2 linked regions of the Kitasatospora fiedleri genome follow. The protein of the gene in region 1 interacts with the protein of each later gene in a pairwise test. Links are inferred from orthologs where the notes say so. Each region holds a gene or a part of one and is shown on either strand. Other genes may lie near its edges.

Region 1 (3,191 bases):
CGCTGCCACAGGCCCAGGATGGACAGCACGCCGACCACGATCTCCAGGAAGGAGACCGCGAGCCCGGCGCCCACCGGGTGGGCCATCGCGAAGTCCAGCAGCGGCTGGGCGACCTTCCACGGGTGCAGCGAGGACAGCCAGCGCATCATCGAGCCGCGCTCGCCGCCGTCGAAGTACACCGGGTCGCACAGCTTGCTGAACCCGGCGTACACCGACAGCGAGCCGAGCAGCACCCGCAGCGGCAGCAGCACCAGGCCCAGGTCGACCCGGCGGCCGGGGTACCAGGCGTGCTTGGAGCCCTCGCTGAGCGACGGCACCTCCGGCAGCTCGCCCTCGGGCTGCCAGCTGCGCCCGGCGCCGATCCGGACCGTCTCGTCCAGCAGTTCGGGGACGCCGACGTGCGGGGTCTCGCCCGGGGTGCCGGCCGGGCCGTACTGGCGCGGGACGCCCTGGAGCTGCTGGGTGTCGTCGTCCTCGAAGCCCTTGGCGGGGGCGGGCACGGTGGTCAGCCGGACGGCTTCCAGCAGCTGGGTGGCGGCGGTGTCGCCGGGCCCGGTCCGGCCGCTCCAGGCGGTGACCACCCGGGCCTTGCGGCGGGGGGCCCCGCCGGTGACCGAGGCGGCGGTGATCCCGGCCAGCGCGGGCACCGACGCCGCGGGCACCACGATCTGCGGGGTGACGCCGCTGCGCAGGCCGTACGGGTCACCGAAGGCGGCACCGGCCGGGGCGTCGATCATCGGGGCCACCGGGGCGGAGAGCCTGACCCGGAAACTGGCCTGGGTGCTGCTGAGCCTCGACGGGTCGGACGGCACCCGGACCGTGTTGAGGCCCGGACCGTCGTCTATCCCCGCGGGGCGCTGCCCGAGGCGCAGAGGTGTTCTGGTGTCCACACCCCTCTAACCGGGTGACGGGCCCCGAGGACACTCTCCCGGGTGGATTCCGGGCGAGGATTTGAAGTGATCATGAGAAAACCGATCGGGCCCGACCGGACCCGACCGGTTCCCCCACGAAAACGACGCGCTACCGCGGCGCCGCTGCGGCACGGCACCCCGCACCGCGGCGCCGCTGCGGCACGGCACCCCGCACCGCGGCGCCGCTGCGGCACGGCACCCCGCACCGCGGCGCCGCTGCGGCACGGCACCCCGCACCGCGGCGCCGCCGCGTCAGCGCAACACCCCGCGTCAGCGCTTGGCGCGCAGCCGGGCGGCCTCGTACAGCACGATGCCCGCCGCCACACCGGCGTTCAGCGACTCGGTCCGGCCCGGCATCGGGATGCGCACCAGCAGGTCGCAGGTCTCCGAGACCAGCCGGGACAGGCCCTTGCCCTCGGAGCCGGCCACGATCACCACGGGGCCGGTCAGCACGTCCAGGTCGCCGATCTCGGCCTCGCCGTCGGCGGCCAGGCCGACCACCATCACGCCGGCCTTCTGGTATGCCTCCAGCGCCCGGGTCAGGTTGGTGGCGCGCGCCACGGGCAGCCGCGCCGCCGCGCCGGAGGAGGTCTTCCAGGCGCCCGCGGTCATGCCGGCCGCCCGGCGCTCCGGGATCACCACGCCGTGCGCGCCGAACGCGGCGGCGGAGCGGACCACGGCGCCGAGGTTGCGGGAGTCGGTGACGCCGTCCAGCGCGACGATCAGCGCGTCCTGCCCGTTGTCGGCGGCGCCCTCCAGCAGGTCGTCGGGGTGCGCGTACTCGTACGGCGGGACCTGCAGCACCAGGCCCTGGTGGTTGAGGCCGCCGGTCATCTGGTCCAGCTGGGCCCGCGGGGCCTCCATCAGCGGGACGCCGCGCTCGTTGGCGGCCTGGAAGGCCTCCCGGACCCGGTCGTCGGTGTCGAGGAACTGCTGCACGTACAGCGCGGTCGCCGGGACGCCGCCCTGGAGCGCCTCGACCACCGAGTTGCGGCCCACCACCAGCTCGGCCGCGCCCGCGCCGCCGCGGCCGCTGCGGGAGCCGCCGCCGGCGCGGCGCATGCCCGCGCGGGACTTGGCGTCGCGCTCGCGCTTGAGCGCCGCGTTGGCGGCGCGCTGCTTGGGGTGGCCCTTGCGGGCCTCGCCGGGCGGGGTCGGGCCCTTGCCCTGCAGTCCCTTCCGGCTGTGGCCGCCGGTACCGACGCTGGCACCCTTCTTCGATCCGGGGTTGCGGCGGTTCCTGCGCTGGCTGTTGCCGGCCATGGTTGTACTTCCTGTCTCTGCGTCTGCTTCGTGCGTCGGGGCCGCACCCCTACAAAGGTACGGCCCCGGCGCGCCCCGGAGGGCTACTGGTACTACCGGCGGCCGGTGGTCCGGCCCGGTGTCACTGCCCGATCGTCCAGCGCGGGCCGGACGGGGTGTCCTCGATCGCCAGCCCGGCGGCGCCGAGCTGGTCGCGGATGGTGTCCGCGGTGGCGAAGTCCTTGCGGGCGCGGGCGGCCTGGCGCTGGTCGAGGACCAGCCGGACCAGGGCGTCGACCACGCCGCCGAGCTCCTCGCCCTGCTCGGCGCCGCCGGCCCACTGCTCGTCGAGCGGGTCGAGGCCGAGCACGCCGAGCATCGCCCGGACCTCCGCCAGCCGGGCCGCGGTGGACTCCTTGTCGTCCGCGCCGAGCGCGCTGTTGCCCTGCCGAACGGCCATGTGCACGGCGGCGAGCGCCTGCGGGACGCCTAGGTCGTCGTCCATCGCCTCGGCGAAGGAGAGCGGCACCTCGGGGGCGGCGTCGACCGGGCCGCAGCGCTCCACGGCCCGCTCGATGAAGCCCTCGATCCGGGCGAACCCGGTCTCGGCCTCGCGCAGCGACTCCTCGCTGTACTCGATCATCGAGCGGTAGTGCGGGCCGGCCAGGTAGTAGCGCAGCACGATCGGCCGCCAGCGCCGGACCATCTCGGAGACCAGCACCGAGTTGCCCAGCGACTTGGACATCTTCTCGCCGGCCAGCGTCACCCAGGCGTTGTGCACCCAGAAGTTGGCGAACTCGTCGCCGAAGGCCCGGGACTGGGCGATCTCGTTCTCGTGGTGCGGGAAGATCAGGTCGAGTCCGCCGCCGTGGATGTCGAAGGCGCGGCCCAGGTACTTGTGCGCCATCGCCGAGCACTCCAGGTGCCAGCCCGGGCGGCCGCGGCCCCAGGGCGTCTCCCAGCTCGGCTCGCCGGGCTTGGCGGCCTTCCACATCGCGAAGTCGCGCGGGTCGCGCTTGCCGGTCTCGTTGTCGCCGG
Region 2 (3,237 bases), 290 kb from region 1 along the record:
CATCGTGATCGCCGAGGAGGGCGACGAGGCCGTCGTCCCCTACGCCGACCACCTGATCCGCATCCCGGTCACCCCGACCCTGCTCCAGCCCCTGGTCTCCACCGTCCCGCTCCAGGTCTTCGCCTGCGAGCTGGCCACCGCCAAGGGCCACGAGGTCGACCAGCCGCGCAACCTGGCCAAGTCCGTCACGGTCGAGTAGCGCGCGTATCGTCCGTGCCGGTGTAGAGCGCTCTATGCCGGCACGGACGAAGGAGCGGGACGTGATCATCGGGGTCGGCATCGACGTGGCGGACATCGGGCGGTTCGGGGAGTCCCTGGAACGCACCCCCGGGCTGGCCGAACGCCTCTTCACCCCCGCCGAACTGACCCTCCCCTCCGGACAGCGCCGCGGCACGGCCTCGCTGGCGGCCCGGTTCGCCGCGAAGGAGGCGGTCGCCAAGGCCCTCGGCGCGCCCCCCGGCCTGCGCTGGGAGGACGCCGAGGTCCGGGTCGAGGCGTCCGGCCGCCCGCTGCTGCACGTCACCGGCACCGTCGAGGCCCGCGCCGCCGCCCTCGGCGTGACCTCCTGGCACCTCTCCCTCAGCCATGACGCGGGCGTCGCCTCGGCGGTCGTCATCGCCGAGGGCTGAGGACGCCGGAGCCGGGGAAGGAGCGGCAGGCCGCCACCCGGGGGCAGGGTGGGAACGGCGGGCCCCGCACCGGGGGCCCGACCCCTCCCGGGCCGCCCGCCGCGAACGCCGAGAACCGCCGAGAACCGCCGAGCAGGGGAGCTCCCATGCGCCACGCCCACACCGTCGAGCAGGTCCGTTCCGCCGAGGCCGCCCGGATGGCCGAACTGCCGGAGGGCACCCTGATGCAGCGGGCCGCGGCCGGGCTGGCCGCGGTCTGCGCGGGGCTGCTGCCCCGGGTGTACGCGAGCCGGGTGCTGGTGCTGGCCGGCTCCGGGGACAACGGCGGCGACGCGCTGTACGCGGGCGCCCGGCTGGCCCGCCGGGGCGCCCGGGTGGAGGCGCTGCTGCTCGACCCGGCCAAGGCGCACGCCGGGGGGCTGGCCGCCCTGCTGGCGGCCGGCGGCCGGACCACCGCCGACCCGGACGCGTTCACCCGGGCCGACCTGGTGCTGGACGGCGTCGTCGGCATCGGCGGCCGCGGCCCGCTGCGCCCGGCCGCCGCCCCGTTCGCCGCGCTGCCGCGCCGCGGCCGGGTGGTCGCCGTGGACGTCCCCTCCGGCGTCGACCCCGACAGCGGCGAGGTCGCCGGGCCCGCGCTCCGCGCCGACGTCACGGTCTGCTTCGGCACCCACAAGCCCGGCCTCTTGATCGACCCCGGCGCGCGGTACGCGGGCGTCGTCCACCTGGTCGACCTCGGGCTCGACCTGCCGCCCGCCCCCGTCGAGGCGCTCCAGCACGCCGACGCGGCCGCGCTGCTGCCCGCCCCCGGCGCGGAGAGCGACAAGTACCGGCGCGGCGTGGTGGGCGTCGCCGCCGGGTCCGCCCGCTACCCGGGCGCGGCCGTGCTGGCCGTCACCGGGGCGCTGTACGGCGGGGCCGGCGCGGTCCGCTACACCGGGCACGCGGCGGCGGAGGTGGTCCGCCGCCACCCCGAGACGCTCGTCACCGAGGACGGCCCGGCCCGCGCCGGGCGGGTGCAGAGCTGGGTGGTCGGCCCGGGCGGCGGCCAGGACGCCGAGCGCGCGCTGCGCGAGGCGCTGGACACCGAGGTGCCCGTCCTGGTCGACGCCGACGCGCTCACCGAACTCGCCCGGCTCGGCCCGTCCGTCCTGGCCGGCCGCCCCGCGCCCGTCCTGCTCACCCCGCACGCCGGGGAGGCCGCCCGGCTGCTCGCGGGCGTCGACGAGTCCGCCGACGCCGAGCAGGTCGCCGCCGGCCGGCTCCGGGCGGCCCGGCTGCTCGCCGCCCGCTACGGGGCGACCGTGCTGCTCAAGGGCTCCACCACGGTGGTCGCCGACCCGGACGGCCGGGCCCGGGTCAACTCCACCGGCACCGGCTGGCTCGGCACCGCCGGCAGCGGCGACGTCCTCTCCGGCCTGACCGGCTCGCTGCTCGCCACCGGGCTCGCCCCGCTGGACGCCGGGTCCGCCGCCGCCTACCTGCACGGCCTGGCCGGCCGCCGCGCGGCGGGCCCCGGCGCCCCGATCACCGCCGTCGACCTCGCCGCGGCCCTGCACCCGGCCTGGGCCTCCCTCGTCGAGTAGCCCGCGGGCAGGAGGGCCCCGGCGGGCCCCGGCCGCGTTCCGGACCCGCCGTCGCCCGGGCCCCTGACGGGGCTTTCCGCCGCGGTCTGGGAGACTGATACGCGATGACGACTGCGAACACCGCCGGGACGCCCGCGCTGACCCAGGGGGCGCGGGCCGAGGCGACCATCGACCTGGCCGCGCTGCGCGACAACCTGGCCGCGCTGCGCGCCCGCACGGCCGGGCCCGAGCTGATGGCCGTGGTCAAGGCGGACGCCTACGGCCACGGCGCGCTGCGGTGCGCCCGGGAGGCGGTCGCGGCCGGCGCGGGCTGGCTGGGCACCGCCACCCCGGAGGAGGCGCTCGCGCTGCGGGCCGCCGGGATCGGCCCCGAGCAGGCCCGCATCCTGTGCTGGCTGTGGACGCCGGGCGGCCCGTGGGCCCGGGCGCTGCGCGAGTCGGTGGACGTCTCGGTGAGCGGCCAGTGGGCGCTGGACGAGCTGCTGGCGGCCGTCCGGGAGACCGGCGTCCCGGCCCGGGTGCACCTGAAGGCCGACACCGGGCTGGGCCGCAACGGCTGCCAGCCGCGCGACTGGCCGGACCTGGTGGAGAACGCGGTGAAGGCGCAGGCCGAGGGCCTGCTGCGGGTGGTCGGCGTCTGGTCGCACTTCGCGGCGGCCGACGAGCCCGGCCACCCCTCGATCCAGGCCCAGCTCGACCTGTTCGCCCAGGTCCTGGCGTTCGCCGAGCGGGCCGGCGTCGACCCCGAGGTGCGGCACATCGCCAACTCCCCGGCGACGCTGCTGCTGCCGCAGTCGCACTACGACCTGGTCCGGCCGGGCCTGGCCATGTACGGCCTGTCGCCCGTCCCGGAGGTCGGCGGGCCCGCCGACTTCGGCCTGCGGCCGGTGATGTCGCTGTCGGCCCGGCTCGCGCTGGTCAAGCACGTGCCCGGCGGCCACGGCGTCTCGTACGGGCACCACTACACGACGCCGGGCCCGACCACGCTCGGCCTGGTCCCGCTCGGCTACGGGGACGGCGTG

What was found.
Region 2: the proteins of rlmB (region 1) and QMQ26_RS14495 interact in binary tests that used the Escherichia coli proteins (3 or more experiments, as listed by UniProt). The link is inferred for Kitasatospora fiedleri from one-to-one orthologs.

What each region holds. Positions count from the first base shown.
Region 1 is NZ_OX419519.1:3,446,298-3,449,488, forward strand. What follows is about bases 179-3,063. They hold rlmB (23S rRNA (guanosine(2251)-2'-O)-methyltransferase RlmB), read right to left. Parts: upstream 2,175-3,063; coding sequence 1,182-2,174; downstream 179-1,181. Other genes in these bases: QMQ26_RS15905 (DoxX family membrane protein), read right to left, coding at 179-812; cysS (cysteine--tRNA ligase), read right to left, coding at 2,296-3,063. Also shown: more of QMQ26_RS15905, read right to left, coding at 1-178; more of cysS, read right to left, coding at 3,064-3,191. UniProt on the Escherichia coli protein: Specifically methylates the ribose of guanosine 2251 in 23S rRNA.
Region 2 is NZ_OX419519.1:3,160,680-3,163,916, reverse strand. The notes cover bases 65-2,995. They hold QMQ26_RS14495 (NAD(P)H-hydrate dehydratase), read left to right. Parts: upstream 65-775; coding sequence 776-2,215; downstream 2,216-2,995. Other genes in these bases: alr (alanine racemase), read left to right, coding at 2,320-2,995; QMQ26_RS14500 (holo-ACP synthase), read left to right, coding at 261-629; glmS (glutamine--fructose-6-phosphate transaminase (isomerizing)), read left to right, coding at 65-199. In the rest of the region: more of glmS, read left to right, coding at 1-64; more of alr, read left to right, coding at 2,996-3,237. UniProt on the Escherichia coli protein: Bifunctional enzyme that catalyzes the epimerization of the S- and R-forms of NAD(P)HX and the dehydration of the S-form of NAD(P)HX at the expense of ADP, which is converted to AMP.